DNA from 3 places in the Buttiauxella sp. JUb87 genome. Region 1 is predicted to be linked to each of the others. Evidence: riboswitches for the same ligand, from Rfam matches in the RefSeq annotation. Region 1 holds a riboswitch; each other region holds the start of a gene.

Region 1 (10,580 bases):
TCAAGGCTGACACGATGGCCTGTTGAGACAAACAGCGGGTTGCAGCGCTTTTTACTGCGCAGCACCCAGGCAAGCGCTTCACCTTTGTCGGTCAGCAACTGGCAAGCGCCAGGTTCTTCAGAGAGCGCGTCAAACTTCCCACACAAGCGTTTCTTGGCAACGCCAATCGTCGGCACATCCACCAGTAGGCCAAAATGGGCAGCAACGCCCAAACGCCGTGGGTGCGAAATGCCGTGGCCATCGACAAACAGCAGGTCAGGTTTTTGCGATAGCATTTCCCACGCGGCAAGCAGTGCGGGATATTCGCGAAACGAAAGGAATCCGGGGATATAAGGCATGGTGGTGGCGACACGCGCCACCTGATATTCAACCAGCTCGAGGGAAGGATATTTCAACAGTACGATTGCGGCTCGTGTCACATCACCGCCCTGCTCAAAACCAACGTCAGCCCCGGCGATTAACCGGGGAGGATCTTGATCAAAGCGATCCTCACGGCAGACCTGTGAAGCGAGTTCGATCTGTTGTGCGCGCAAGCTTGCAAGATCCATCCCCGATCCTTACTGGTGATACGGCTTCGACAAACGGTGCACCGCTTCGACAAATGCACCCGCGTGTTCTGGTGGAACATCCTGGTGAATACCGTGGCCCAGGTTAAAGACATGCCCTTCGCCTTTACCGAACCCAGCCAGAATAGTCGCCACTTCTTCTTCGATGCGAGCCGGTTGCGCATACAGCATGGACGGGTCCATATTACCCTGCAACGCCACTTTATGGCCCACACGACGGCGAGCGTCGGCAATGTCGGTCGTCCAGTCTAACCCCAGCGCATCGCAGCCGGTTTCAGCCATTGCTTCCAGCCACTGGCCGCCGCCTTTGGTAAACATCGTCACCGGCACACGACGACCTTCGTTTTCACGCAGCAGGCCATCAATGATCTTGTGCATGTAATACAGCGAGAACTGCTGATAATCACGCCCGGTCAACACGCCGCCCCAGGTATCGAAAATCATCACCGACTGCGCACCCGCTTTGATTTGCGCATTCAGATACAGCGTGACGCTTTGCGCCAGCTTGTCGAGCAGAAGATGCAGCGCTTGCGGGTCGGCATACATCATCTTTTTGATAACGGTAAAGGCTTTGCTGCTACCGCCTTCAACCATATAAGTCGCCAACGTCCACGGGCTGCCGGTAAAACCAATCAACGGTACTTCGCCTTTTAGCTCACGGCGAATGGTACGCACTGCATTCATCACATAACCCAGTTCATCTTCTGGATCAGGAATGGGCAGTTTTTCAACATCGGCGCGGCTGGTAATCGGTGCGCGAAAACGTGGGCCTTCACCCGCTTCAAAATAGAGACCAAGCCCCATCGCATCAGGCACGGTGAGGATGTCAGAGAAGAGGATCGCTGCATCAAGCTTGTAGCGACGCAGCGGTTGCAGAGTCACTTCGCAAGCCAACTCAGCGTTTTTGCACAGTGACATAAAATCGCCGGCCTGGGCACGCGTCGCTTTATATTCTGGCAAGTAACGACCCGCCTGCCTCATCATCCATACTGGCGTGGTATCTACAGGCTGGCGTTGCAGCGCCCGTAGGTAACGATCGTTCTTCAGTTCAGTCATGTTTAATTTCCTTTGGCTGTATGCCGCCAGTTTATCACTCATATTCCGCGCGACACAGGGCGACAGTATCTTCAATCAAACGGCGCGCCACCGTGCCTGGCGGAGGCAATAATGGCAATTGATCGTAGCGATACCAACCTGCATCAAGTAACTCTTTCGGGTCGATTTCAATCTCACCGCTGTGATATTCCGCCATGAATGCGGTCATCAGCGATTGCGGGAACGGCCACGGCTGCGACGTCACATAGCGTAAATTCTTCACGCGGATACTGCTTTCTTCCATGACTTCCCGTGTCACCGCTTGTTCAAGGGTTTCCCCGACTTCAACAAACCCAGCCAGCACGGTGTAAATCCCGTTGCGATGGCGTGTGTGCTGGGCAAGCAGGATATGGTCATCGCGGCGAATAGCCACAATGATGCACGGTGAGATTTGCGGGTAGTAGCGTTCGCGGCAATGGCTGCACAGCATCGCCCATTCGGTTTTGCTGACGTGCATCTCATGGCCGCAATAACCGCAGAATTTGTGCGATCGATAGAACTCCGCCAGTTGCACACCACGCCCGGCGAGCTGGAACAACCCCACATCCTGGTCAATGACCTGACGAACAGAGCCCATATCCGCACGGCGATTTTGCCGCACCAGCCATACCGGCTCATTTTCCCACTCACCGATGGGCATCCCCATCGCACCATCAAGCTGGAATTCTTGCGCTGCTCCGTGAGGTAGTTCACCTTTTGGTAACCACAATTTTTGCTCATGACTGACGATAAACCAGCCTTGATCTAACTTTTGAATTACACGTTCCATAACCTGGTGCACATCCCCGAGTTCGCTGGTATAAACAAATAGTCATAACTATTTTGGGTACGTTTGCGCTACATTTTACTCACGGAGTCAATCATGCTTAACCAGTTAGAAAATCTGACTGAGCGCGTTGGTGGTAGTAATGCGTTAATCGACCAATGGCTTCATGCCCGCAAACAATTATTGGTGGCTTACTACAATATGGTTGGGATAAAGCCTAACAAGGAATCCCATACTGCGCTCGATGAAAAGGCTCTGGATAATTTTTGCCACAACCTGGTGGATTATCTTTCATCCGGCCATTTCAATATTTATGAACGTATTATCAGTGAAATGGAAGGCAGTAACCCACATTTAGCCGCCACTCACCTCTACTCTCAGATTGAAGCCAATACCCAGCACATCATGGATTTCTACGATTCGCATCTCGAGAGCGCGATCGATGATGATAACTACATTGAGTTCCAGAAAGCGTTGTCCGGCATCGGTGAAGCGCTGGAATCACGTTTTTCGCTGGAAGATAAGCTCATTCTGTTAGCATCCAACCACGATTTAGATAACAGTGCTAATGAGAGCGGCGGGCTGGCACGCCCTGCTTGAGTTCTGCGTTGTTAACGAGTAGTTTACATAGCGACCCGTAGTAATACGGGTTTCTTCTTGTCGGAGTGCCGAGTGCGTCAAGCACCGGCTGAGACCGTTAATTCGGGATCCGCGGAACCTGATCAGGCTAATACCTGCGAAGGGAACAAGAGTAATTCTGCTTTTGGGTTCCCCCGTGTTCGGGCGGTCCACATTCATTACTCCTCCGTTGTTCTGACAAGCCACTTCCTGATAACCACTGGAATGAGCTATGTCTATTACTGAAAAAAAATCAAACCGCCGCGAACAGCGCGCTGCTGCCCAACATTTTATCAATACCCTGGAAGGCACCGCTTTCCCTAACTCTCAGCGTATTTACCTCACTGGTTCGCGTGATGATATTCGCGTGCCAATGCGTGAAATCCAACTAAGCCCAACCACCACGGGTGGCAGCAAAGAAAAGCCACAATTCATCCCTAACGATGCCATTCCGGTGTATGACACGTCTGGCGCCTACGGCGACCCGGCTATCAACATTGATGTGCTGCGCGGGTTGTCGCCACTACGGGAAAACTGGATTGCCGAACGTAATGATTGCGAAATCCTGACCGACCGCAGCTCTGTCTACACCAAAGAGCGCCTTGCTGATGACGGTCTGGACGAATTGCGTTTTGAAACACAACTCACGCCTCAGCGCGCTAAAGCCGGGAAAACCGTCACGCAACTGCACTATGCACGCCAGGGAATCGTGACGCCGGAAATGGAGTTCATCGCGATCCGTGAAAATATGGGCCGGGAACGCATTCGGGATGAAGTGTTACGCCACCAGCATCCAGGCCAGGGCTTTGGTGCCCGGCTGCCGGAAAATATCACGCCTGAATTTGTGCGCGAAGAAGTCGCGGCTGGCCGCGCCATTATCCCAGCCAACATTAACCATCCTGAATCCGAACCGATGATTATCGGGCGTAATTTCCTCGTTAAAGTGAACGCCAATATCGGTAACTCGGCGGTCACATCGTCCATTGAAGAAGAAGTAGAAAAACTGGTGTGGTCAACGCGTTGGGGCGCAGACACGGTAATGGACCTCTCCACTGGCCGCTATATCCACGAAACCCGCGAATGGATTTTACGTAACAGCCCAGTGCCAATCGGCACCGTGCCTATCTATCAGGCGCTGGAAAAAGTAAATGGCATCGCTGAAGACCTGACCTGGGAAATGTTCCGCGACACACTGCTGGAACAAGCCGAGCAAGGTGTGGACTACTTCACGATTCACGCTGGTGTGCTGCTGCGCTACGTGCCAATGACCGCGAAACGCCTCACTGGCATTGTCTCGCGCGGCGGCTCAATAATGGCGAAATGGTGCCTGTCGCATCATCAGGAAAACTTCCTGTATGAACACTTCCGCGAAATCTGTGAAATCTGCGCGGCTTACGACGTTTCACTCTCTTTAGGCGACGGCCTGCGCCCCGGCTCTATTCAGGATGCCAACGATGAAGCTCAATTCTCTGAACTCCACACGCTGGGCGAGTTAACCAAAATCGCCTGGGAATATGACGTACAGGTGATGATTGAAGGCCCAGGACATGTGCCGATGCAGATGATCCGCCGCAACATGACCGAAGAACTGGAGCATTGCCACGAAGCACCATTCTATACCCTCGGGCCGTTAACCACAGACATCGCACCAGGTTACGACCATTTCACTTCAGGCATTGGTGCTGCGATGATCGGCTGGTTTGGTTGCGCGATGCTGTGTTATGTCACGCCAAAAGAACATCTCGGCCTGCCAAACAAAGAAGATGTGAAACAAGGGCTGATTACTTACAAGATTGCGGCACATGCCGCAGACCTGGCAAAAGGCCACCCTGGCGCACAAATCCGCGACAACGCCATGTCAAAAGCGCGCTTCGAATTCCGTTGGGAAGACCAGTTTAATCTCGCGTTAGACCCGTTCACCGCGCGCGCTTATCACGATGAAACGTTGCCGCAGGAATCCGGCAAAGTTGCGCACTTCTGTTCGATGTGCGGGCCAAAGTTCTGCTCAATGAAAATCTCCCAGGAAGTCCGCGATTTCGCCGCCAAACAAGCCATTGAAGTTGGTATGGAAGACATGTCGCAATCTTTCCGTGCGAAAGGTGGCGAAATTTATCTGCGTCAGGAGGAAGTGTGATAAATCAATCCGCATTCCCCCCTGTCCCACGACGGCTGGGCTTGTATCCGGTAGTAGATAGCGTTGAGTGGATTGCCCGTTTGCTAGAAGCAGGCGTGCGCACTATTCAGTTGCGTATCAAAGATAAGCGTGACGATGAGGTTGAAGCCGATATTGTTGCGGCAATCAAACTCTCCCATAGCTACGAAGCGCGTCTGTTCATCAACGATTACTGGCAACTGGCAATCAAGCATCGCGCTTACGGCGTACATCTGGGCCAGGAAGATATGGACGTTGCCAATCTGGATGCCATTCGCGATGCGGGCCTGCGCCTCGGGCTTTCCACGCATGACAATATGGAAATGGATCGCGCCCTGTCGGCGCGCCCCTCTTACATTGCGCTGGGGCATGTTTTCCCTACCAACACCAAGCAGATGCCGTCGGCCCCGCAAGGGCTTTCGCAACTCGCAGCGCATATCAAAACGTTGGGCGATTACCCGACTGTCGCCATCGGTGGGATAAGTATTGAACGCGTTCCGGCGGTGCTTGCCACGGGCGTGGGCAGTGTCGCGGTGGTGAGCGCAATTACTCTGGCTCCAGACTGGCGAGCGGCAACCGCACAGCTACTGGAGCTTGTGGGAGCCGGCGATGAATGATGCCGATTTCATGCGTTACAGCCGCCAGATGCTGCTGGAAGACATCGCCGTTGAAGGGCAGCAAAAACTGCTCGCCAGCAAAGTGTTAATCGTCGGGCTTGGCGGACTAGGTTCGCCAGCCGCGCTGTATCTGGCTGCCGCGGGCGTTGGTACGCTGATTCTGGCTGACGATGACCTTGTGCATATCAGCAATCTTCAGCGCCAGATTTTGTTCACTTCAAACGATCTAGACCAACCAAAATCCCTGGTCGCCCAACGCCACCTACAGCAACTTAATCCTGATATCGAACTTCAGGTTATTAGTGAACGGCTGGCGGGAAAATTACTCAGGCAGACGGTAAAAAACGCCGATTTAGTACTAGATTGCAGCGACAACCTGGCAACGCGTCATGCTATTAACGCGGCGTGCGTTACGCATAGCAAGCCGCTGATTTCCGCCAGCGCAGTCGGTTTTGGCGGGCAACTGATGGTGCTGACACCGCCGTGGGAAAACGGCTGTTATCGCTGCGTGTGGCCGGATGAACACGAGCCGGAACGTAACTGCCGCACCGCAGGAATCATCGGCCCGGTGGTGGGTGTAATGGGAACATTGCAGGCACTGGAAGCGATAAAACTACTGAGCGGAATGCTCCCGGCCAGCGGTTCTTTGCGCCTGTTCGACGGCCGTCAACATAGCTGGCGCACCCTCGCTATGCAGAAAGCGGCGGGCTGCCCGGTATGCGGAGGGCAAGATGCACATTCAGTTTAACGACGAGCCGATACAATGCGTGGAAAACCTGACATTGGCAAAGCTGCTGGAACAATTGCGTTTCTTGCAGCCAGGCGTCGCGCTGGCGATCAACCAGACCATCATTCCGCGTGAGCAATGGGAAACTTATTTGTTGAATGATGGCGACCAGATCCTGCTTTTTCAGGCTATAGCCGGGGGCTAACATGCTAAAGATTGCTGATAAAACCTTCTCATCACGCTTGTTTACTGGCACGGGGAAATTCTCCTCACCACAGATGATGGTTGAAGCGATTCGCGCTTCTGGCTCACAGTTAGTCACGATGGCGATGAAACGTGTCGATTTGCGTAACCATAACGATGCGATCCTCGCGCCATTACTCGAATCTGGCGTGCAATTGCTGCCTAACACTTCCGGTGCAAAAACAGCTGAAGAAGCGATTTTTGCTGCCCAATTGGCACGTGAAGCGCTCGGCACAAACTGGCTAAAACTGGAAATCCATCCGGATGCTCGCTATTTGTTACCCGACCCGATCGAAACGCTGAAAGCGGCTGAGAAGCTCGTCAAACTGGGGTTTGTGGTACTGCCTTATTGCGGTGCCGATCCAGTTTTGTGCAAACGGCTTGAAGAGGCAGGATGCGCGGCGGTAATGCCGTTAGGCGCTCCCATTGGGTCAAATCAGGGCTTACAAACCCGGGCGCTGTTGGAGATTATCATCGAGCAAGCCCGGGTGCCGGTGATAGTTGATGCGGGAATTGGTGCGCCAAGCCACGCCGCGGAAGCGTTAGAAATGGGGGCTTGCGCAGTGCTGGTTAACACCGCCATTGCTGTGGCACGCGACCCAGTTCAGATGGCACACGCTTTTCGTTTGGCCGTGGAAGCTGGTGCAATCGCGGCGCAGTCTGGACTGGGCTCTCGCCACCAGCATGCGCAGGCTTCCAGCCCACTAACGCAATTTCTGCAATTCGGCCAGGAGGATGCGTGATGGCCCGAACTTTCACTGACCGCTGGCGTGAACTGGACTGGGACGACATCCGGCTTAGCATCAACAGCAAAACAGCTGCCGATGTAGAACGGGCATTGAGCAGCAGCAAAATTACTCGCGACGATCTCATGGCACTGCTTTCGCCCGCAGCCAGCCAATATCTGGAACCGCTCGCACAGCAGGCACAGCATTTAACTCGCCAGCGGTTTGGTAACACGGTGAGTTTTTACGTGCCGCTTTATCTCTCGAACCTGTGCGCTAACGACTGCACGTACTGCGGTTTTTCGATGAGCAACAAACTCAAACGTAAAACACTGGACGAGCACGAGATTGAACGGGAATGCGCGGCGATTCGCAAATTAGGCTTTGAGCATTTGCTGTTGGTGACCGGTGAACACCAGAGCAAAGTGGGAATGGATTATTTCCGCCAGCACCTGCCCACGATTCGTCGCCAGTTCAGCTCGCTGCAAATGGAGGTTCAGCCGCTGGATGAACATGAGTATGGCGAACTGAAAACCCTCGGCCTGGATGGCGTCATGGTTTATCAGGAAACCTATCATCAGGCAGTCTATGCGCAACATCATTTGCGCGGTAACAAACAGGACTTCTTTTGGCGGCTGGAAACACCGGACAGGCTTGGTCGTGTGGGGATCGATAAAATTGGCCTCGGTGCGTTAATTGGTTTATCGGATAGCTGGCGTACCGACTGTTTTATGGTGGCAGAGCATTTACTATGGCTTCAGCAAAACTACTGGCAAAGCCGCTATTCGATTTCATTTCCACGATTACGCCCTTGCGCAGGTGGCGTAGAACCGGCATCGGTGATGACAGAAAGCCAGCTGGTGCAGGTGATTTGCGCGTTTCGTCTGCTTTCGCCAGACGTGGAGCTTTCGCTTTCTACCCGTGAATCGCCCTGGTTCCGCGACCATATGATCCCGCTTGCGATTAATAACGTCAGTGCATTCTCCAAAACCCAGCCCGGAGGCTACGCCGATAATCATCCCGAGCTTGAACAGTTTGCGCCACACGACGGACGCACACCTGCAGAAGTTGCAGCCGCCTTAACACATTCCGGTTTACAACCTGTCTGGAAGGATTGGGATAGTTTTTTGGGAAGAGCCTCGCAGTAGCATTGCAAGTTTGCAGGACCAGCAAAATGCTTCCCGAGCCGTGCCGAAGAGTGGTTCATTCACCGTTGTCTTGATGGCTTCAGTAAAATATTGTCGCCCCTGTCGGAATGCGAACCCGGCTGGGGCGGCAACTCATCCCTTCTCATTGCCGCCCCACCTTCCCCTTAGTAGACGGTGACTTTCGCGACCTTCGCGACTTTACCATCACGGGAAGGCGTATCAGGCGTGACGCCCAGCTCAATAGCACGGTAAAGCCCAGCCAGTTGTGCGAACACCACATAAATTAACGTAGCCCACGATTCGTGGTAATCCGCCAGTTCCGGAGAGGCAAAATGAAAATAACGATCCCCCGGTTTAGCGCTAGCAGGTAGAGCATCATGACCGATGGCAATAATTTGCGCGGTGGCGCTTCGCTCACGTGTCAGCTCCGCCATCATGTCACTGTCATAGCGGTGGATGTCGGCACGCGCGGCAAGATAACCGATGACGGTGGCATCGCGGTTGATAATAAGCTTTGGCCCATGGCGGAATTCCAGCATTGAATGCCAGGCTGTCATCACCTGGCCGTTACCCATTTCCAGCAGTTTGAGACTGGTTTCACAGGCAACGGCTTTTAGCGACAGGGAACCCACCACCACGACATTGTTGCGAGACTCTGCCGCCCACTGTTCGATATCCGCGGCATAGGTGCCCAGGAAATGGTTCAAACCACGTTGCAAAATCGGCAGCACTTTTTCTGCTTCAGGCCAGCCAGCAGGAGCCACCAGCAACATCAAATACCACAGGGGAACCGTGAATTCGGAAGTGGCGGCAAAGCTACCGTTAGAGGTGCCCTCTGGTACCGGGACAAAAAGCCCTTCGGGATGCTGCTGCGCAAGCTGAGCCAGGCGGCTACTGGCATTATTTGTCACCGCGAGGTGGCGCATTTTCGGATACGTTGCGAGAGCACGCTCCACAACCTTAACGGTTTCTGGTGTGTTACCTGAACTACTCACAGAAACCAACACGGTATTTTCTTGTAAGCTTTCAGGCATGAGTACCAGATCGGTTGCCGGCACCACATCAATTTGATTTGGTACCACACTACGCAACCAATTCACGCTCGCCTGTGCAGCCAACAAAGATGAACCCGCGCCAGTAATGAGGATACGCATACCGGGATCGCATTTAGCCCAAAATGCTTCAACATCCGACTGACGCGCTTTGATTTGTGCCAGCCCTTCTTCCCACAGACGTGGCTGAGCCACGATGGCTTCAACGGTTAAACTGGCTCCCTTTTGCTGCCAGTACGCTTCATTATGATTTAACATGTTTATTTTCCACCTCTTATGGAACTTGCGCCGCGCCGGAAAATTGCTTTAGCATGCCGACACTCGCACTTTTATTCGTTAACAACCCTATCGGGGGAACCATGAAACCGGTGTACATCCTTATTCGCGATACGCTGAAAAGCGATATTCAGAACCAAAAGTACCCGGTTGGCTCCCTGATTCCTTCTGAACGCGAACTGGCGGAAACCTACCAGGTCACGCGTGCTACGGTGCAAAAAGCCATTGCCCATATGGAACAAGAAGGCCTGGTTAAAAAAGTGGTCGGCAAAGGTACCTACGTAAATCGCGCTTTTGCGCCACCGGTTTATTTGCTCAACCCAGACGGCGAAAGCAGCGCGCTAGGCGTCACGAAAGAACTCAGTGGCAAAGTCACCATCACCAGCCGGCTGATTTACCATGTCCAGCAACCTGCCGGTGATTACCTTGCAAACCAGTTTGGCGTGCCTGAAAACGAGCCTGTACATGCTATCCGCCGCGTTCGCCTGTTTGATGGCACGCCGGTGCTAGTTGAGGACAGCTACATTCCGTTAGCGATTGTCGATGCCATTGACGACGACGTTCTGCAAAACCACTCGCTTTACGCCTTCATCGA
Region 2 (10,580 bases), on a different contig from region 1:
GACGGTATAAAACAGGCCAACCCAGAATGGGCGCACTTCCACTTCGCGACTTAAAAACAGGCTAAGAGTGGGCGCCTGGAGTGCCCCCGCAATCCCCATCATGAAAGCCACAATCATAAATGCGGCGTACACCGGGTTAAGGCGTCGTCCTTTGGTCAGAAACCAAATCATGCAGAAAGATCCTTTTTACTTAAGCGGGTGATAAGTGTGCAAGGCCTCGACTATACCCTAAATAATTCGAGTTGCGAGAAGGCGGCACTGCGGCTCGAAGAATGACGGGTATAAAAAAGCCAGCAGTATTAATCTGCTGGCCAGGTGAAAACCACCAATTCTCAGTCACACTTGCTGTCAGCGATTTGGTGCTCTACGAACGCGGACTCCCACTGCATTAAGTTCTCAAGCATCTCCAGACGTTGCTCTGCTTTCAGGCGAGCCAGCCATCCAACAGAAACACTTTGGGTTGCGGCAAAATACTGTTGATAAAACTTAACCACTGGCGACCGTTTCATAAAAACCCCAAATAATTCAAGTTGTGGGAAGGCGGCAAACGCGTGAGTCCCCAGGAGCATAGATAACTATGTGACTGGGGTGAACGCGAGTAGCCAACGCACCAACGACTTGAAGTATGACGGGGTTGTACCTCCTCGCTTTCAACGTTGATGATTATTGGCGTAATATGAGGAAAGTTAAATTGATGAGTTTCTGCCGGGAGTTCCTCTTTTATGTCGTCTGGTCGTCTGCAACAACAGTTCATCCGTTTGTGGCAAAACTTTGAAGGTAAGCCGCAAGAAACGACGTTGAATGATTTGGCCGATTTGCTGAATTGCTCCCGCCGCCATATGCGTACATTGCTTAGCGCGATGCAGGAAAAGGGCTGGCTGAGCTGGAAAGCGGAAGTCGGACGCGGCAAGCGTTCACAGCTTGAGTTCTTGTATACCGGCCTTGCACTCCAGCAACAGCGCGCCGAAGACCTTCTTGAGCAGGACAGGATTGACCAACTGGTGCAGATAGTCGGCGATAAAGCTGCCGTGCGCCAAATGCTGATTTCTCACCTTGGGCGCAGCTTCCGGCAAGGGCGGCATATTCTGCGCGTTCTCTACTATCGCCCGCTGCTCAATCTGTTGCCCGGTTCCGCTTTGCGCCGTTCAGAAACGCATATTGCCCGGCAAATTTTCAGCGGACTGATCCGTATAAATGAGGAAAATGGGGAACTGGAAGCGGATATTGCGCACCACTGGCAACAAATATCCCCATTACACTGGCGTTTTTATCTGCGCCCCGGCATTCATTTTCACCATGGCCGTGAGCTGGATATGCTGGATGTGACGACGTCCCTACAACGCATCAGCTCTTTGCCGCTGTATTCGCATATCACGGAAATTACTTCTCCAACGGCCTGGACGCTGGATATTAAGCTCTCACAGCCCGATAACTGGCTGCCGTGGTTGCTGGGTAGCGTTAACGCGATGATCCTGCCGCGCGAATGGCAAACCTTAAGCCATTTCTCCCGCCAGCCAGTCGGCACCGGTCCCTATTCGGTGGTGCGCAATAATACTAACCAGCTGAAAATTCAGGCCTATGACGATTACTTTGGTTATCGCGCATTGATTGACGAAGTGAATTTCTGGGTGCTGCCGGACATTGGCGAAGAGGTCAGCTGTGCGGTGCAATTATCGGGAATGCCCGACAGCGAGAAAGCCGTCGAAAGCCGCCTTGAAGAAGGCTGCTACTACATTTTATTTGATAACCGCTCAAGCGCCGGCAGCAATAAAGAAGTGCGCCGCTGGCTCAGTCATGTGCTGGCACCGATTCATCTGCTGTATAGCGCGGGCGAGCAAAACCAGCAGTACTGGTTCCCGGCTTACGGACTGCTGCCACGCTGGCACCACACGCATCCACAACCAGCCGTCGAAAAACCGGCCGGGCTGGAATCCGTGACGCTGACGTTTTATCGCGATCACGTCGAACATCGGGTAATCAGCAAAGTGATGGAAGAATTGCTGGCACGTGTTGGCGTAAAACTGGTGGTGCAAGAAGTCAGTTATGAAGAGTGGCATCAGGGCGATGCCGTCAGCGATATCTGGCTCAATAGCGCGAATTTCACCCTGCCGTTAGAGTTTTCGCTTTACTCGCATCTTTATGAAGTGCCGCTGATTCAAAAGTGCATTGCTATCGACTGGGAAACGGATACCCGCAACTGGCATAACGGCGAGCTTTCTCTGCCTGAGTGGTGCCAGAACCTGGTTGAAAACAATGATATTTTACCGTTAATCCACCACTGGCTACGCATCGAAGGGCAACGCAGTATGCGTGGTGTGCGTATGAACACACTGGGATGGTTTGACTTTAAATCGGCGTGGTTTGCCCCACCGGAGCCACCCCCCCTGCGGCTTGAAATATGACGGGTATAATGCTTTCGAATCATTCACAAAGTTATTACAATGCACGCGTTCTCAACGGGGTGCTAAGGCGAAAGTCTGGCTGAGATAATACCCGTCGAACCTGATCCGGATAACGCCGGCGAAGGGATTTGAGGCTCTATTCTCAAATGTCCTTTGCCACCCCTAATTCTAAGAGGTGCAAAGTGTTCAAAAAATTCCTGCCGTTGCTGGCACTGATCGCCGCCCCCGTTTTTGCCAAACCCCTGCTGACTGTTTATACCTACGACTCCTTTGCTGCCGACTGGGGGCCAGGGCCTGCGGTGAAAAAAGCCTTTGAGGCTGACTGTAATTGCCAGCTGAAATTCGTGGCGCTGGAAGATGGCGTTTCGCTGCTCAACCGCCTGCGGATGGAAGGTAAAAACAGCAAAGCTGACGTGGTTCTGGGACTGGATAACAACCTTCTGGAAGCTGCCGCGCAGACTAAATTATTTGCGCCGAGCAAAACAGACATTAGCGCGTTGAAGATCCCTGGCGGCTGGACAAACGACACTTTCGTTCCCTTCGATTACGGCTATTTCGCTTTCGTCTACGATAAAAACAAACTGAAAAACCCACCGAAAAGCCTGAAAGAACTGGTCGAAAGTGACCAACAATGGAAAGTGATTTATCAGGACCCGCGCACCAGCACACCAGGCCTGGGCCTGCTGCTGTGGATGCAGAAAGTGTATGGCGATAAAACGCCTGAAGCCTGGGCAAAGCTTGCGAAGAAAACGGTCACCGTCACCAAAGGCTGGTCCGAGGCTTATGGCCTGTTCCTGAAAGGTGAAGGCGATTTAGTGATGAGCTACACCACCTCTCCGGCTTATCACATTATTGAAGAGAAAAAAGATAACTATGCTGCGGCTAATTTTAGCGAAGGGCATTATTTACAGGTGGAAGTGGCCGGACGTCTGGCATCCAGCAAGCAGCCTGAACTGGCTGAAAAATTCATGAAATTTATCACTTCACCGGGCTTCCAGAACACTGTGGCCACCGGCAACTGGATGTATCCGGTGACCGATGTGAAATTGCCTGAAGGATTTAACGGGCTGGTCAAACCGAACAACACGCTGGAATACAGCGCCGCAGAAGTGTCTAAACAACGCGCCAACTGGATTAGCGAATGGCAACGCGCCGTCAGCCGCTAATTCCCGGCTGGCTGATTCCAGGGCTATGTGCCGCCACACTGGTGGTAGCCGTAGCCCTGGCGGCTTTTATGGCGTTGTGGTTTAACGCGCCACAAACCGATATCCGTGCGCTGGTGCAGGATAGCTATTTGTGGCACGTGCTGCGTTTCTCTTTCTGGCAGGCGTTTCTCTCAGCAAGCCTTTCCGTGTTCCCGGCTATTTTCCTCGCTCGCGCCCTGTATCGCCGCCACTTCCCCGGGCGCGTTGCGCTGTTACGCCTGTGCGCAATGACGCTGGTTCTGCCCGTGTTGGTAGCGGTATTCGGGATTCTGACAGTGTATGGGCGCGAAGGCTGGCTGGCCGTGTTGTGCGCAAGGCTTGGCATCGAATGGAGTTTCTCGCCTTACGGCCTGAAGGGCATTCTACTGGCCCACGTCTTTTTCAACTTACCGATGGCAACACGCCTGCTGCTACAGGCACTGGAAAATATCCCCAACGAACAACGCCAGGTTGCTGCGCAACTGGGCATGCAAGGCTGGAATTTCTTCCGTTTTGTCGAGTGGCCGTGGTTGCGCCGCCAAATTCTGCCCGCTGCGGCACTGATTTTTATGCTCTGTTTCGCAAGCTTTGCCACCGTGCTGTCGCTGGGCGGCGGCCCGCAGGCGACCACTATCGAGCTGGCTATCTTCCAGGCGCTGAGTTACGACTACGACCCCGCACGGGCGGCTCTGCTCGCCGTGGTGCAGATGGTTTGCTGTTTGGGTCTGGTGCTGATGAGCCAGCGGCTGAGCAGAGCCATTTCAGCCGGCGTCAGCCAAATGCAAAGCTGGCGTGATCCGCAAGATAACCTGCCCCGCAAACTGTGCGACGGGCTACTCATCATCCTTGCTCTCTTGCTGTTATTACCGCCGCTGCTGGCAGTAATCATTGATGGCATCAATAGTGGCTTTAACAGCGTGTTGTCGCAACCGGTACTGTGGCAGGCATTATTTACCTCGTTAAGAATTGCGGTTGGCGCTGGGTTAATAAGCGTGGTCATCACGGTGATGTTGCTGTGGAGCTCGCGGGAATTGCGCCTGCGCAACCGCGCTTTTGCAGGCCAGGCGCTGGAGCTCAGCGGTATGTTGATTCTGGCGATGCCGGGTATCGTGCTGGCGACCGGCTTTTTCCTGCTGCTCAATAACACCGTGGGCCTGCCGCAATCCGCCGATGGCATTGTGATTTTCACCAATGCGTTGATGGCAATTCCCTACGCGCTAAAAGTGCTGGAAAACCCGATGCTGGATGTCGCAGAACGCTACAACAAGCTGTGCCAGTCGCTGAACATTACTGGCGTAAACCGTCTGCGTTACATTGAGTTGCGTGCACTCAAGCGCCCACTGGCACAAGCACTGGCGTTTGCCTGCGTGCTGTCGATTGGTGATTTCGGCGTGGTGGCGTTGTTCGGCAATGAAGATTTCCGCACGCTGCCGTTTTATCTCTATCAACAAATTGGTTCATATCGCAGCCAGGATGGTGCCGTTACCGCGCTTGTCCTGCTGATACTGTGCTTTGCTTTATTCACATTGATTGAAAAACTTCCGGGACGCTATTCCCAAAATGATTCGGGTTGCAGGAAGGCGGCAAGTGAATGAAGACTGGGAACATAGAAAACTATGTTACCTGGATGAATGAAAGCAGCCAACACACCTGCAACTTGAAGGATGAAGGGAATGCTAACGCTAACTGATGTAACCTGGCTCTATCACCATTTGCCGATGCGTTTTTCGATGAAGATTCACGCTGGAGAACGCGTTGCAGTACTGGGGCCTAGCGGCGCGGGGAAAAGTACGCTGCTCAGTTTGATTGCCGGGTTTCTGACGCCCGCCAGCGGGCAGATTATGCTGCATGGCGAAGACCATACCCGCACGGCTCCCGCGCAACGTCCGGTTTCAATGCTCTTCCAGGAGAACAACCTTTTCACGCATCTGACGGTGCGGCAAAACATTGGCCTGGGGTTGAATCCTGGCCTGAAGCTCAATGCCACACAACAGGAACGGCTGAAAACGATTGCCGGGCAAATGGCGATCGGCGAACTGCTCGACCGCCTGCCGTCGCAACTTTCTGGCGGCCAGCGGCAACGTGTCGCCCTCGCCCGTTGTCTGGTGCGCGAACAACCTATTTTACTGCTGGATGAACCGTTTTCGGCACTCGACCCGGCGCTGCGCCAGGAAATGCTCCAGTTGCTTGATGACTTATGCCGACAGCAACAACTGACGCTAATCATGGTGTCACACAGTATTGAAGATGCGGCGCGGATAGCCGAAAGAAGCCTGGTGGTGGTCGATGGCCGTATCGCCTGGGATGGCGACACAGCGACCTTATTGAGCGGAGAAGCCAGCGCATCTGCGTTATTGGGGATAAATGTTAGGAATTAATGTTGCCCGGTAAGCACTTTCCATAAAATGCTACGGTAAATCGGCATCATCGGGTGCATCTGAATCGCGACAAAACTACCAATCGCCAGAGCCGTTATGGCTGGTGCCAGCCAGTGCAAACGCGCTCGTGGTAAATATTTGGTCAAGCTATCCTGACCCGCTTTACCGCTTCGCCACCAGCGCCAGCACAACCATGCCGCCAGCCAGATAACCAACGCCACCAGCAACAACAGCCATTTAAAGCTGCCGCTTTGCATATCCGCAGGAATATCAATCGCCGCACCCGCCAGAATCCCCGGTAGAAAATAGATCGGCGGCCAGAAGATACAGCCAATAATATTCGGCACGATAAATTTAGAAACCGGCAGGTCTAACATGCCCGCCACCATGGGTACCAGCGGGCGCGTCGGGCCAACAAAGCGGCCAACCAGGATGGTAAACATGCTGTGCTGATGCAGCGCATGTTCGGTTTTATCCAGCAGCGCCTTGTTCTTTTTCATAAACGACCAGCGATGCAACGGCGCTTTGAAACGCCCACCCAGCCAGAACGAAATCCAGTCCCCCAACAGGCAACCGACAACCCCCGCAGCCCAGGCGTTATAGAAACCGACCTGGCCGCCGCCAATTAGCGCACCCAAGCCTGCCATCATTACGGTACCCGGCAAGATAAGTCCGACCAGCGCCAGTGATTCCAGGAAGGCCACCAGCATCACCGCAAAAAGCGAATATGCCACTGACTGAGTAATAAAGTGTTCCAGCAAAGCTTCCATAAATCATCCGTCAAGTAACGAGTTGGCGATTCTCCTGAGTGTGATGAGAGGCGTCAAGCCAAGTTTTGTTTGACCCAATTATAGTAATCATTCACATCCTGCACGAAACTCACTCGGGCTGGCACCCGTACATTTCTTAAAGACGCGCGAAAAATAGAGCTGATCTTCAAAACCGACATTACGCCCTACGCTGGCAATTGGCATACGAGTGGTGCTCAGCAACAATTTGGCCTGAAGAATGCGTTGATCCTCACGCCAGCTCAACACACTGACACCCAGTTGCTGGCGGAACAAATGCGACAAGCGTGACGGCGACAAACAGACGTGCTGCGCAACGCTGGCAATATCAAAATGGTGATCGGCCAGATGGTCGCTGATGTACTGGCAAGCATCGCGGACGCGGTTATCCAGCGGTGGATTGAGTGATGCGTTCAGCACTTCCATGCGCCGTAACAGTAGTTGCTCTAACAGGTTAATCGCCAGTAATTCGGCATAGCGCCCTTCCGCCTGTCCGGCTTCAATAATTTGCCCAAACAACTGGGAAAAACTTTGCTGGTGGGCGTCATCCGGGCGGAAAAAACCGGTGTGTGCGAAGATAGGATCCCAGTTTAACCACTCCTGCCAATAAGCCCGTGGGCGGAAGTAAACCCACTGGTGATACCACTCTTTGCTGTCCGGTGCGCGGCCATAGTGGTGCACTTCCCCCGGTGGAAACAGCAGAATATCCCCAGGGCGGCAGACATAGTTTTTCCCCTGATTATTGATAACCCCTTCACCCCGCACCGTTAAATTCAGGATGTAACCTTTCATTCCTAATGGCCGGTCGATGAAAAAATCCAAAGGCCCTTCAGCTTCTATCGGCGTTAATCCGGCGACTAAGTGGGCGTTAAAAGAGTACCCCGGCAACAAGGGATCATTTTGCAATTCAGGCATCAATAAGCTCACTTTTCAATTGAGTCACAGAAACAATTTGTCCATATCCGTGCTATTCCTTGCCAGGACAACACTGTCTGAACCGTAAACCGTCAGATTTTCATCATAAAGCCGCAACTTACCTGAACCGGTGCTTTTTACCTGGCAATCGAGGACTTTTGTGAAGATAACCAAAGTGTTTATAAAAGTAGCAGAAATGTCCACATCGATTATTTGCGGAGCGTCACACTTCTCAACGGCACAGCACATTTCTCCATAACTTCAGCGAATACGACCTGACTGTTTTCCGGCATAAAAACTAATGTCATTTGCATAGATAACCAGGTCAGGGAGTTAAAAAATGTCGATTGCGCTGGGCCTCGATTTTGGCAGTGATTCAGTTCGCGCTTTAGCCGTAGATTGTGAAAGCGGTGCCGAACTGGCGACAAGCGTGGAATGGTATCCGCGCTGGCAAGAAAGCCAATATTGCGATGCCGCCAATAACCAATTTCGCCACCATCCACGGGATTACATTGAATCCATGGAGCAGGCGGTAAAAACCGTTCTCGCAGAACTGACCGCTGAACAACGCGCCCGAGTTTGTGGCATTGGCGTCGACAGCACCGGCTCAACTCCCGCGCCGATTGATGCTAACGGCCATGTTCTGGCGCTGACGCCAGAGTTTGCCGACAACCCCAACGCCATGTTTGTGCTGTGGAAAGACCACACTGCCGTTGAAGAAGCCGAAGCGATTACTCACTTATGCCACCAGCCTGGGAAAAATGACTATTCCCGTTACATCGGCGGTATTTATTCCAGCGAATGGTTCTGGGCAAAAATCCTGCACGTCACCCGCGCTGACCCAAAAGTGGCACAGGCTGCGGTGTCGTGGATTGAACTGTGTGACTGGGTTCCGGCGCTGCTTTCCGGCACTACTCGCCCGCAAGATATTCGCCGTGGCCGCTGTAGTGCCGGGCATAAATCTTTGTGGCATGAAAGCTGGGGTGGCCTGCCTCCGGCCAGTTTCTTTGATGAATTAGATCCGTTGATTAACCAGAATCTGGATTACCCGATGTTCAGCGAAACCTGGACTGCGGATATTCCGGTCGGCACGCTTTGCTCTGAATGGTCTGAGCGTCTTGGCCTGCCACAAAACGTGGTGATTTCCGGTGGTGCGTTTGACTGCCATATGGGTGCCGTTGGCGCGGGTGCACAGCCCAACACGCTGGTGAAAGTGATTGGCACCTCGACTTGCGACATTTTGATTGCCGACAAACCGACCGTTGGCGAGCGCGCAGTGAAAGGAATTTGTGGGCAAGTCGACGGCAGCGTGGTGCCCGATTTTATTGGTCTTGAAGCCGGGCAATCGGCATTTGGTGATATCTACGCCTGGTTTGGACGCGTACTGGGTTGGCCGCTGGAACAACTGGCGCAACAGCACCCTGAACTGCGTGAACAAATTAATGCCAGCAAGAAGCAATTGCTGCCCGCACTGACAGAAGCCTGGGCGAAAAACCCTTCACTTGAACATCTGCCAGTGGTGCTCGACTGGTTTAATGGCCGCCGCACCCCAAATGCCAATCAGCGTCTGAAAGGCGTAATTACCGATTTGAACCTTGCCACCGATGCGCCAGCGCTGTTCGGCGGGCTGATTGCCGCTACCGCATTTGGTGCCCGCGCGATCATGGAGTGTTTCACCGAACAAGGGATCCCGGTCACCAACGTGATGGCGCTTGGTGGGATCGCCCGTAAATCCCCCGTGATCATGCAGGTGTGCTGTGACGTGCTGAATCGCCCATTGCAGATCGTCGCTTCGGATCAGTGTTGTGCATTAGGCGCGGCCATTTTTGCCGCCGTTGCCGCAGGCGTTCACGAGGATATTTCCACCGCGCAACAAGCGATGGCCAGCCAAATCGAAAACACCTTGCAGCCTATCCCGCAACGCGCCGAACGCTTTGAACAACTTTACCGCCGTTATCAGCAGTGGGCTGTTAGCGCCGAACAACATTATCTCCCTTCAGCCCCCGCAGCGGTGACTCCCGCAGCCCAGGCCACAGTGACCCATTAAGGACATAACGATGAACATTTTTGAACAATATGAAGTGTGGTTTGTAATTGGTAGCCAGCATCTTTACGGCGCGGAAACATTGCGTCAGGTGAATCAACACGCCGAGCAAGTGGTGAATGCACTCAATAAAGAAGCCAAACTGCCATGCAAACTGGTGCTGAAACCTTTGGGAACCACGCCTGACGAAATTACCGCTATCTGCCGCGATGCGAGTTACAGCGATAAATGCGCGGGCATGGTGGTGTGGCTGCATACCTTCTCGCCTGCCAAAATGTGGATCAATGGCCTGAGCATTCTCACCAAGCCGCTGCTGCAATTCCACACCCAGTTCAATGCGCAGATCCCATGGGGCAGCATTGATATGGACTTTATGAACCTGAACCAGACCGCGCACGGCGGCCGCGAGTTCGGCTTTATCGGCGCTCGTATGCGCCAGCAACACACCGTGGTAACCGGCCACTGGCAGGATCCGCAAGCCCATCAACGCATTGGTTCGTGGATGCGCCAGGCAGTGTCTAAACAAGATACTCGCCAACTCAAAGTGGTGCGTTTCGGCGACAATATGCGTGAAGTTGCCGTCACTGACGGCGACAAAGTAGCAGCGCAGATGAAGTTTGGTTTCGCGGTGAACACTTATGCAGTGGGCGACCTGGTGCAAGTGGTGAATGCCGTCAGCGACGGTGACGTTAACGCATTAGTCGATGAGTACGAAAGCAGCTACCGCCTGAGCGCCGCTGCACAAATCAACGGCGACAAACGCCAGAATGTGATTGATGCTGCACGCATCGAATTGGGGATGAAACAGTTCCTCGTACAAGGCGGATTTAGCGCCTTTACCACCACCTTTGAAGACCTGCACGGCCTGA
Region 3 (10,580 bases), on a different contig from region 1:
AGTGCGCAGGCCGATTCCCCGCTAGGCGAAGTCAATATCGAGCTGCGTGGCAACGTGGTGGATTTTAGCTGTTATGTCGAAATGGGTGATGACAATAAAACGGTGCAACTCGGTAGCTGGCCGACAAAACAACTGCGTACTGCAGGCAGCACTACGCAAAGTATGCCGTTCAGTTTGAAACTAAACGGCTGCCCGCCAGGAGCGGCATCAATCACTTTTTCGGGGAAGCAAGCCACTGGCAACCCCGGTTTGCTGGGGTTAAATGAGAGTAGTGTCAGCAATGTGGCTATTGAGCTGCGCGACCGGGATAAAACGCAATTGCCACTGGGGCAGGCGAGCCAGGATGTGGTTGTAGATGAGAATGGTAATGCGGTATTAGCCTTTTTTGCTAATTACATCGCCCTGGCCGATAACCCGCAACCGGGACCGGCCAACGCAGATGCTACGTTTATGATTAATTATTATTAACGGATAAAATATACCGCAGTGAAATAATAAAGCCGGGTTTTATTCCCGGCTTTATTATTTTAATTGTGACCTGCGACGTGTTTTTATAATAATTCTTTTACACGGGCATAGTCGATAAGTTCGACAATCGAGGAGACGTGAAGCTTGGAGAAGATATTTGACTTATGTGCGCTAATGGTCTTGCTGCTGAGCAGCAGTTGTTCGGCGATTTCCTTATTTGATAACCCATTAGCAAGGTGACGTAATACGGTTATCTCCCGATTAGATAATGGCATGTCGTCAGTTGCACCATTGCGTGATGCCGGGTTGCTAATTAATTCCAGGGTTTCAGAGGGAAAGAACGAATACCCTGCAAGCAACATTTCTACCGCGTGATAGATATCTTCCTGTTCTTTCCTTTTGCTGACAAAGCCGTTTGCACCAGCTTGAATGGCGCGGCCAGCATAAAATTTTTCAGACTTAGATGACAAGAAAAGTATGCGGGTGTCGGCTTGTATACTTTTGATTCTCTTTAATAAAGCAAATCCGTCGATGGACGGCAATTCAATGTCAAGAATCACCAGGTCGACAAGATGGCTGCTCATGTAGTTAATGACCTCGCGGTTGTCATCTGTTTTCATCACGACTTCTATATCTTTATTTTTCTGTAACAGTACTTCAATCGACATTCTGACAATAGGGTGTTCGTCCATGATAATTACGGATGCAGGTTTCATATTATTGCCTCATTTTTTGAGAAACTCATCGCATTGATACATAGTCACTGGCGGCTAAAGTGATGAAACGCTTTATTAGCTATTATTTTATAATGTATGCAATATGTTCCCTTCAACTTAAAACCATACCTCAATGTACTGTTTGCTAATGAATTCGAGTGTAACTGGATAATTGTTTGTCTAATCGAAAATACATATTTAGATTTTCTAATCAAGCAATTTGATTATACATCTATATAAATTCAGAGAAAGGCTGCTGTTATCTATAGCCAGTAATGGTGCGATCAAATTCTAATTATTCAGGTTGAGTATTTGTTATTTGGATAATACAACCATGTTAGTTAAAATATTTGGATAAAAAGTTTGTTTTTAATGTGAAGAATAGTGCGATATCTCAAATGTGTATTATTTGTTATATCTGGCATGAGGTTGTCAGATGGGACATCGTTCTGTAGTCGCTTGGCGGGCGGAAAAAAGAGTGTCCAGGAATAGTTATAATTGTTAGTTGTTTGATCTTATTTAACAAAATTAATACATTAAAAATAGGCAATTTCCTATGTTTCGCTCGAAAGTGCTTTCGTTAGCACTTCTGTTTGTTTCAACTCAATGGCGGGAGACATTTTATTCAGCAGATGTATCAGAGATTTATTGTTCTCAAGATCAAGGCGAGCGGCAATACGTCCAAGGGTATAAACGACGTAGTGATAGGGCTTGTTTAATTTAACGGCAATTGCTTTCAGCGATTCTCCTTGCGCCACCCCCAACAGAATATTCCACTCCCGATTAGAGAACAGTGTCGAAGAGGATAAATCCGATGAGGAAGATAGCTCCTGCAGGCTTTGTTGCTGTGTCAATCGGTTGACCAGATTGGTGATTTCCTGCCAGCGTTCCACGACAGGAAAGCGTGACGCAGCATTAATCAGCTTCACGGCGCTTACGCAGCGGCAGGCTGTTAATTGCGTTATGTTGAGTTGCGGCCAGGTTTTTTGCCATTGCCGTATCGTATTCAACATATCAAGGGGCGCTTCATTAACACCATCAAGATCGAGGAAAATGCGTGGCAGGGGAATTTGTTCAAGCCACGCCTCAACTTCCTTTAGAGAAGCGCAGACCTGCGTATGTTGAGACTTGAAAAAGTGTTGCGTCAGCGCCAGGGCAAGCCAGGAATCGGTTGTCACCAGGATAAGATCAAGTGGTTGCGCAAGGGGTTCTGCGTGATTTTTTTGTTGCAGGTATTCCAGGCGGTCAAAGACAATCAGTGTTGTACTGCTATAGAGATTGGCCATGCTGCCATTTCTGATACGACGATATCTGCGTTTGCGTGCGGCTATGTACAAATGCTTAGCCATCCACTGCGCGAACTGAGGGCGTGTTCGCTCTGATTTGGACCAGCGTCACTGTTGAAGCAGATGTCATTTCCATATTTTTCGCTGACAGTATGAGTTAATACTGAGATTGCATCGCTAAAATTAATCAGAAGCTAAATGATTTAGACTTCTGATTATATCGTTACAATGTATTCTGTCAGAAAATAAAAATATAATATATTAGGCATGCCTTAAGAGCATGTAAGTAGTTTCTTAAAGAGATAATAACATTTGTGGGTGTTAAATGATAAGGAACGCTAACTAGTCGTTGCGGCGCAAAAATATTGGCTAATGAATTAAAGAAAGAAGATGGATTTTTATAAAGTTCATCAACTCATACTGGTCCCGGATTTTCAGTTTTTTCATTATCACTTTACGATATATTCTTGCAGTATCTTCCTCTATCTGCATTAGATGGGCCGCATCCTGTAGCGAATGTCCCCGGGCGATGTAGATAAGTAACTGCCGTTCAGCACTGGTGAAATTGCATGTGGTGCAGTAGTAGCAAATCCTGGCAGACACCGCCGTGGTGTTGTTTCTGCGCCAGCCAGTCTCCGTCCAGTGGGCTATTTTACGGGTGACTTCATCAACCTCATCTTCGCGAAAGATAACCGGAAGCATATACAGGCATGGGCGGAACATGAGGCTTTGGTGTTCTTTATGTCGGCAAATAAGAATAACTCGTTGGGATTTTGTCGCATTGGGAATTTCAAAACAGTCAGCAGTAAACCAATTATCAGCCAGTGACATAAAAACAATATCGGCAGTACTATGTTCTTCGCCGGGTAAAAAATAAAAATCTTCATTTCGCTGGCGGTAAATTTTTTCAATGATAATTTTTAGACCATGAGCAAAATGACTATTATTTTCCCGTATCGCAATTGTAAGCATGGGGTTTCTCGGTGAGTAATAGAACGGATAACGATCGTAATGAAATAAATACTGAAATTAAATAACCTGAAACTTAATTGACAACTCGCTCGGGATGAGACATTGCCAGGGGATTTCCTGGTGGTTGGTAGCCAAGTGAAGAAATGGCGAGAATTAAAAAAATGAATCAACCCATTTAGCCCACAGTGATATCCCTGGTTTACAGCGCTGGCCACTCGCTTTATCCTGATGGGCGATTAATCACATATACGATTAATCAATGACTCGGGGTGCCCTTCTTTGTGAAGGCTGAGAAATACCCGTACCACCTGATCTGGATAATGCCAGCGTAGGGAAGTCAGATGCCTGTCCGGCATCCCTTCTTCACGCCGGACAGGAGCTTTATGATGCAGCCTGACCTGCTACCCGGCCACCGCGCCGTTTTGTCTTTACAGCAACTTCGCAACATTTCCCCGCTTGTTCACTGCATGACTAACGACGTCGTGCAGAGTTTTACCGCCAACGTTTTGCTGGCTATTGGTGCGGCTCCCGCCATGGTGATTGAAGCACAAGAAGCCGCTCAATTTAGCCCGGTTGCCCATGCGCTGCTGGTCAATATTGGCACGCTGACAGCCGATCGCCGTGATGCCATGCTTGCAGCCATTCATGCTGCAAATGAATCCGCCACACCCTGGGTGCTGGATCCGGTTGCCGTTGGCGGCCTGACGTTCCGTACTCAATTCGCCCATCAGGCGCTCGCGCTAAAACCTGCGGCCATTCGCGGGAATGCATCTGAAATCCTCGCACTGGCGGGGGAGCATTCTGGTGGAAGAGGCGTGGATAGCACCGATGATGCATTTTCCGCACTACCTGCGGCGCAGGCGCTTGCTCGACTGACTGGCGCGATTGTCGCGGTGACGGGTGAGCGTGATTACATTACCGATGGTGAAAACAGCTGGAGCGTGGCGGGCGGCGGCATTTTGATGACGCGTGTGGTCGGCACCGGTTGTGCGCTTTCAGCGGTAGTTGCCGCCTGTTGCTCTTTGCCGGGCTCGCGGCTGGATAACGTCGCTGCGGCTTGCCAGTTTATGAAGTTTGCAGGCCAGCAGGCTATATCAGCCAGCCGTGGTCCCGGGAGTTTTATTCCGGCATTTATCGACGCACTTTACGGGCTGAATGGGGAGGCGTTGGCATGAAAGGGTTAACACGTATCAATGCGCTGACTATTGCCGGAACCGACCCGAGCGGTGGCGCGGGTATTCAGGCCGACCTGAAAACTTTCTCGGCGTTGGGGGCATATGGCACCAGTGTGATTACCGCGTTAGTGGCGCAGAACACGCGTGGCGTGCAGTCGGTTTATCGTATTGAACCGGCCTTTGTTGCCGCGCAACTGGACTCCGTGCTCAGTGATGTGCGCATTGATACCATTAAAATCGGCATGTTAGCGGAAACCGATATTGTGGAAGCGGTGGCTGAACGGCTGGCGTTTTACCACGCACAAAATGTCGTGCTCGATACGGTGATGCTGGCGAAAAGTGGCGATCCTTTGCTTGCGCCCTCGGCGGTTGACAGTTTACGCCGTCGGCTTCTGCCGCAAGTGGCGCTGATTACGCCGAACCTGCCGGAAGCCGCCGCCTTGCTGGATGCCCCACACGCACGCAATGAACACGAAATGAAGCTACAGGGCGACGCTTTGTTAGCTATGGGCTGTAAAGCGGTATTGATGAAAGGCGGACATCTTGACGATGCTGAAAGCCCGGATTGGCTATTTACCCGCGATGGCGCACAGCGCTTTACCGCGCCGCGCGTACAAACGCGCCATACTCATGGCACTGGCTGTACGCTTTCTGCGGCACTCGCCGCACTTTATCCACGCTATCACGACTGGCCGCAAACAATTCTGGCGGCGAAAACGTGGTTGTCTCAGGCTTTAGAGCAAGCAGATTCGCTGGAAGTGGGTAACGGAATTGGACCGGTGCATCATTTTCACCAATGGTGGTGATTGAGGTAATACCACTATAAGACCATTGAGTTATACTGGTTTCACCTTATCTTCCGGACATTTGCGCGACATGGAACAGGTTCACACTCAGCTCATTGAGCAACTTATCCAGCGGTTTTCGCAGGCTGATAACACGCCGCTGTATTTGAAATTCGCCGAAACGGTGAAGGCGGCAGTACGCAGCGGTATTTTGCCGCAGGGCAATATTTTGCCGGGCGAACGCGATCTCAGCCAGTTGACTGGCGTTTCGCGCATTACGGTGCGCAAAGCGATGCAGACGCTGGAAGACGACGGCGTGGTGACGCGATCCAGAGGTTACGGTACGCAAATTAACTCCACTTTTGAGTATTCGCTCAAAGAGGCGCGCGGGTTTTCTCAACAGGTGGTTTTGCGCGGTAAAAAGCCGAACACGCTGTGGGTCAATAAACGGGTGGTGAAATGCTCGCCGGAAGTGGCAGAACAATTAGCCGTGGCGGCAGATAGCGACGTGTTCTTGCTCAAACGTATTCGTTACGTTGATGAAGATGCGGTATCAGTGGAAGAATCGTACGTTCCTGCGGAGTTGATCGCCGACCCTGATGAAATCGGTGTTTCATTGTATGACTACTTTCGCAGCCAGAACATTATTCCTCAGCGCACCCGTAGCCGCGTCAGCGCCAGAATGCCGGACAGCGAATTCCAGTCGCACATCAAACTGGAAACGCCAGTGCCGGTTCTGGTTATCAAACAGGTTGCTTTTGACCCGCAAAACCGGCCCATCGAGTACAGCATCAGCTACTGCCGCAGCGATCTATACGTTTTTGTTTGCGAGGAGTAGACCCGTCATACTTCAAGCTGCATCTTTGTTGGCTGCGTTCTCTCACCCGAATCACTTAGTTTACTAAGCTCATCGGGACTCGCTCTCTTGCCGCCGCGATGCCGCTCGAATTATTTTGGGTATCGGTATAGTTGTTCCAGAAACGGCGCACAGTCGCCGCCCCGATGGCTGACAACATAAGACGCAACTGCATTTCCCAGACAAACTGCTTCTGCCAGACTCCATCCTGCAGCCAGCCCCGCTAACGTGCCGCCCGCATGGCTATCGCCCGCACCAATGGTATCAACCACTTGTGCCGGGAAAGGAGCCACCAGCGCGATGGCGTCGTGGGAGCCAAACCACGCGCCTTGTTTATCGAGCCGCACGATGAGCGGCGCGTCATAACGTTCAAGCCAGGCACGGCAAATCCCTTCTATATTGTCGCCAGCCACCTCCAGCCATTCGGCTGCAATCGCGGCCTCCTGGCGGTTAAGCGAAACAATCGGTTTGCAGGCCATAATCCGCGTCAGCAGCGGGGCGGGAATATCAGCAATGCGTGGGCCAAAATCGATAAATGCCGTGACGCCGTTCAGCGATTCAAGCCAGCTCACCAACAGTTCCGCACATGGCCCGGCCAGTTGATAACCCGAAAGCGACAGCAAAGTGCCAGGAGCGAGCTGTAACTTATCCAGCCACGGTTGATTCCACTGATGTTCGACACCACGAAACGACATAAACGTTCTTTCGCCATCCGGCTCGACCAGCGCCAGGCACCAGCCGTTATCGCCGCTGTTGGTGTGGATTTCGCTTTCGATGCCTTGTTTTTCAAGACTGCTGCGGATGATATCCGCCCAGGTTCCCTGGCCAATGGGCAGCGCATTTTTCGAAGCGATGCCGAGGCGTGACAGTGTTAGTGCGATATTCAGCGCACAGCCGCCGATATTCACGCTTTGTTGTTGCAGCTCGATATCGCAACCGCGCCACGGCAGAGAGTAAGCGTCGGCAATGACATCAATCACCGCCGAACCGAGTACGCAAACCGGGCGTTTTGCTGCCAGCCCTGGTAAGCGGGAACGTAATTCAGCGGCTTTCATTGCGCGCCTCCCTTTGCTGGCGATAGCCCATAAACAGGCGGCTGTAGCGCGTAAAATCGAGCTGGTTGACATCATCAAGCTCGCGTTTAAGTTCGCTATCAATGCTTTCTACGCCATGAAGCGCACCACAAATCGCCGTCGCCATCGCCCCAATGGTATCGGTATCGCCGCCGAGGTTGGCGCATAAAATCGCGCAGCGGTTAGGATTGGTTTGCGCCAGTTCCACCATCGCAATGGCTGCCGCGACAGACTCAATAGTGCTGGTGCCGGTACCGACCAGTTGATAAATCTGTTCCATGCCAGACTCGGTGCCGCGCGCGGTTCTGGCAACATTTAACGCCAGTTCAATACGCGCCCCAAGGGAGGCATTAAACGTGGTGACTCGCTTTTCCTGCGCGTGGCGAGCAATCGACGGCAGTTCATCGCAGATGGTTTCCCAGCTTGTTCCTTCAATGGCTTTCGAAATTGCCCAGGCAATGACCACCGCACCGGCAAGGGCGAGGTCGGATTTGTGCGTCGGGCTTGAGGCGAGCGCCACTTCATCAATAAAAGCATCAAGATTGCCGGTAGGCAGCAGGCAGCCCAACGGTGAAGCGCGCATCGCCGCCCCGTTGGTTACGCCATTGTTTTCCAGCGCGCTAACCGGCGTGCCTTGTTTAATCGCATTCAATGCAATCTTTGATGTCGGGCCGAGGACGTTTTTATTGAACGCATCAAAGCCTTCAGCCCAGCTTAAAATGTGGCGGCCAATGGTATCGGCATTAATCACGCCATCATGTTCGATAATCGCGTCCGCCAGCGCCAGCGCCATCGAGGTGTCGTCAGTAAACTCTGCCCGGTTAAAATAACAGGCGGCGTTATTTTCCGCAGGGCCGGGCAGGAAGCGGTCAATCCAGCCAAAGTGCGCTTTCACCCGCGAGCGTGGCCACAACTCCGACGGCATTCCCATTGCATCACCTAACGCCTGGCCATAAAAGGCTCCAAGAATTCGATTTTCCATCATTATGCTTCCTTTAAATCTTTTTCAGTTTGGTTGCCAGCAACGGCAATAGTGGTGATCTCTTTGTCCGACTCGCGGAAAAACACCATAAACAGCACGGTAATGACTGTGATCATGATGGCGCCAAAGCCCCACATTCCGGCCCAGTTGAAGGTCTGGCCGTTTACAGGCGTTGGGTAGGCGAACATTTTTTCCATCATTGCTGCACCGATGCGATAGCCGAGCAGGCTACCGAACCCCTGACAACACAGCGTAATCAGCCCTTGTGCTGCGGTGCGCATATGGACGGGCGCTTTTTTATCAACGTAAATGTAGGCGGTGACGTAATAAAAGTCGTAACTCACGCCGTGCAACAGAATGCCAAGGAACAGCAGGCCGTAGGTAAAGATGTGGTCGGCGCCACCGTAAACGAAGAAGCCGTAGCGGATGGCGGCGGTGATAAGACCAAGCAGTAATACCTTTTTAATGCCAAAGCGCTTAATAAAGAATGGCAGCGCCAGCATAAAGAAGATTTCGGAGAACTGGCCCAGCGTCATCCATCCAGTGGCGTTATGCATACCGACTTCGGTCAGATACCCGTTGGCGAAGATGTAATAGAACGCCAGCGGCATAGCAAACAGGAATGAGCAGAAGAAAAAGACCAGGAAGTTTTTGTCTTTGAGCAACACAATCGCATCAAGACCGAGCATCACTTTCAGGCTCATTTTGCCGGTGCTTTTTGGTGGTGTGTTGGGCAAGGCCAGCGCAAAAATACCCAGCAGCAATGAGCTACCGGCGGTTATCAGTAACGGAACGTTGGTGGGCGAGATATCGCTAAAACCGAGCATTTGCGGCAAGAAACCGCACACTAAACCCGAGGCAATCCAGCCGATAGTGCCCATTACACGAATGCGCGGGAAGTCCCGCTCCACATCGTCGACATTGGAAAATGCGATGCTGTTAGTCAGCGCGATGGTTGGCATGTAGGTCAGGGAATAGGCCAGCAGCAGCGGGAAGAAATAGACAAACTCGGTTTGTTGCGCCGCCAGATACATCAGCACCGCACCGACAAACATCAACAGTGCCAGCACCTTTTGCGCGGCAAAGAAACGGTCGGTCAGCGAGCCGACCAGAATCGGCGACAGAATAGCGGCGATAGCGGTACAGGCGTAAGACCAGCCGATTTCAGTTGGGCTAAAGCCACTTTTGTTGAGGAACAGCCAAAGCGGGACGAACCAGGCGCCCCAGATAAACCATTCAATAAACATCATGAATGAAAGGCTAATTGTTGTACGTTTCATACGTTGAACCTTCATGATTGTGTTGGGTACACCATAACCATACCAATCAATAATACCTTTTAAATACCTTTGTGTTGATTATATGATCGGTGTGGCAAAAAAACGCATCCGTGTTTACCAGACTATACAACCCAAAACCAACCAAAAGTGCTCCCGGAGTGGCGAAGAACGCCACTCACGACCAGGATTAGGTCTGCTTGTTTTTTAGCAGGACTATTCATCAACAGCGGGCAGGGCGCTCGCTGAAATAACGGGAGCGTATTATGACTGATATTGCGCAGTTGCTTGGCAAAGATGCCGACGGCTTGTTACAGCATCGTTGTATGACTATTCCGGCAGACCAGTTGTCTCTGCCTGGCTCGGATTATGTAGACCGCGTGATGGTGGATAACAACCGCCCGCCTGCGGTGCTCCGTAATATGCAGACGCTGTATAACACCGGGCGGCTGGCAGGCACCGGTTACCTGTCTATTTTACCTGTCGATCAGGGTGTGGAACACTCTGCTGGGGCATCGTTTGCGGCCAATCCACTCTATTTTGATCCCAAAAACATTGTTGAGCTGGCGATTGAAGCGGGCTGTAATTGTGTTGCCTCAACCTATGGCGTGCTGGCCTCTGTGTCGCGCCGCTACGCGCACCGCATTCCTTTCCTCGTCAAGCTGAACCACAACGAAACGCTGAGTTACCCAAATACCTTTGACCAGACGTTGTACGCCAGTGTTGAGCAGGCGTTCAATATGGGCGCGGTGGCGGTCGGCGCGACCATTTACTTTGGTTCGCCGGAATCACGCCGCCAGATTGAAGAGATCTCGGTGGCGTTTGAACGTGCGCATGAACTGGGGCTGGTTACTGTGCTGTGGGCGTATCTGCGTAACCCAGATTTCAAAAAAGATGGCGTGGATTACCACGTTAGTGCTGATCTCACCGGGCAGGCGAACCATCTGGCGGCCACAATTGGCGCGGATATTGTGAAACAGAAGATGGCGG

Evidence for each region. A riboswitch is a leader RNA that binds a small molecule or an ion and turns the genes downstream of it on or off. The one in region 1 is predicted to bind thiamine pyrophosphate.
Region 2: it holds a riboswitch for thiamine pyrophosphate, as region 1 does, so the genes downstream of both, thiB (thiamine ABC transporter substrate binding subunit) here and thiC (phosphomethylpyrimidine synthase ThiC) in region 1, are expected to answer to the same signal.
Region 3: it holds a riboswitch for thiamine pyrophosphate, as region 1 does, so the genes downstream of both, thiM (hydroxyethylthiazole kinase) here and thiC (phosphomethylpyrimidine synthase ThiC) in region 1, are expected to answer to the same signal.

What each region holds. Positions count from the first base shown of each region.
Region 1 is NZ_SNVY01000017.1:5,239-15,818, forward strand. It holds gene nfi (deoxyribonuclease V) at 1-548, opposite strand, end outside; gene hemE (uroporphyrinogen decarboxylase) at 558-1,622, opposite strand; gene nudC (NAD(+) diphosphatase) at 1,657-2,430, opposite strand; gene EC843_RS24105 (Rsd/AlgQ family anti-sigma factor) at 2,524-3,027, shown strand; TPP riboswitch at 3,079-3,189, shown strand; gene thiC (phosphomethylpyrimidine synthase ThiC) at 3,278-5,179, shown strand; gene thiE (thiamine phosphate synthase) at 5,179-5,814, shown strand; gene EC843_RS24120 (HesA/MoeB/ThiF family protein) at 5,807-6,562, shown strand; gene thiS (sulfur carrier protein ThiS) at 6,546-6,746, shown strand; gene thiG (thiazole synthase) at 6,748-7,527, shown strand; gene thiH (2-iminoacetate synthase ThiH) at 7,527-8,657, shown strand; gene EC843_RS24140 (SIS domain-containing protein) at 8,822-9,967, opposite strand; gene EC843_RS24145 (GntR family transcriptional regulator) at 10,021-10,580, shown strand, end outside.
Region 2 is NZ_SNVY01000002.1:512,268-522,847, forward strand. It holds gene EC843_RS10580 (sugar efflux transporter) at 1-171, opposite strand, end outside; gene sgrT (glucose uptake inhibitor SgrT) at 333-509, opposite strand; gene sgrR (HTH-type transcriptional regulator SgrR) at 723-2,402, shown strand; TPP riboswitch at 2,448-2,547, shown strand; gene thiB (thiamine ABC transporter substrate binding subunit) at 2,585-3,568, shown strand; gene thiP (thiamine/thiamine pyrophosphate ABC transporter permease ThiP) at 3,544-5,181, shown strand; gene thiQ (thiamine ABC transporter ATP-binding protein ThiQ) at 5,260-5,964, shown strand; gene EC843_RS10610 (DedA family protein) at 5,961-6,734, opposite strand; gene araC (arabinose operon transcriptional regulator AraC) at 6,822-7,667, opposite strand; gene araB (ribulokinase) at 8,008-9,714, shown strand; gene araA (L-arabinose isomerase) at 9,725-10,580, shown strand, end outside.
Region 3 is NZ_SNVY01000001.1:1,272,015-1,282,594, reverse strand. It holds gene sfmF (fimbria assembly protein) at 1-468, shown strand, start outside; gene fimZ (fimbria biosynthesis transcriptional regulator FimZ) at 552-1,184, opposite strand; gene EC843_RS06060 (LuxR C-terminal-related transcriptional regulator) at 1,739-2,470, opposite strand; gene EC843_RS06055 (LuxR C-terminal-related transcriptional regulator) at 2,840-3,442, opposite strand; TPP riboswitch at 3,698-3,794, shown strand; gene thiM (hydroxyethylthiazole kinase) at 3,829-4,617, shown strand; gene thiD (bifunctional hydroxymethylpyrimidine kinase/phosphomethylpyrimidine kinase) at 4,614-5,423, shown strand; gene EC843_RS06040 (GntR family transcriptional regulator) at 5,494-6,240, shown strand; gene EC843_RS06035 (PfkB family carbohydrate kinase) at 6,351-7,313, opposite strand; gene EC843_RS06030 (ADP-ribosylglycohydrolase family protein) at 7,300-8,316, opposite strand; gene EC843_RS06025 (nucleoside permease) at 8,316-9,593, opposite strand; gene fbaB (class I fructose-bisphosphate aldolase) at 9,857-10,580, shown strand, end outside.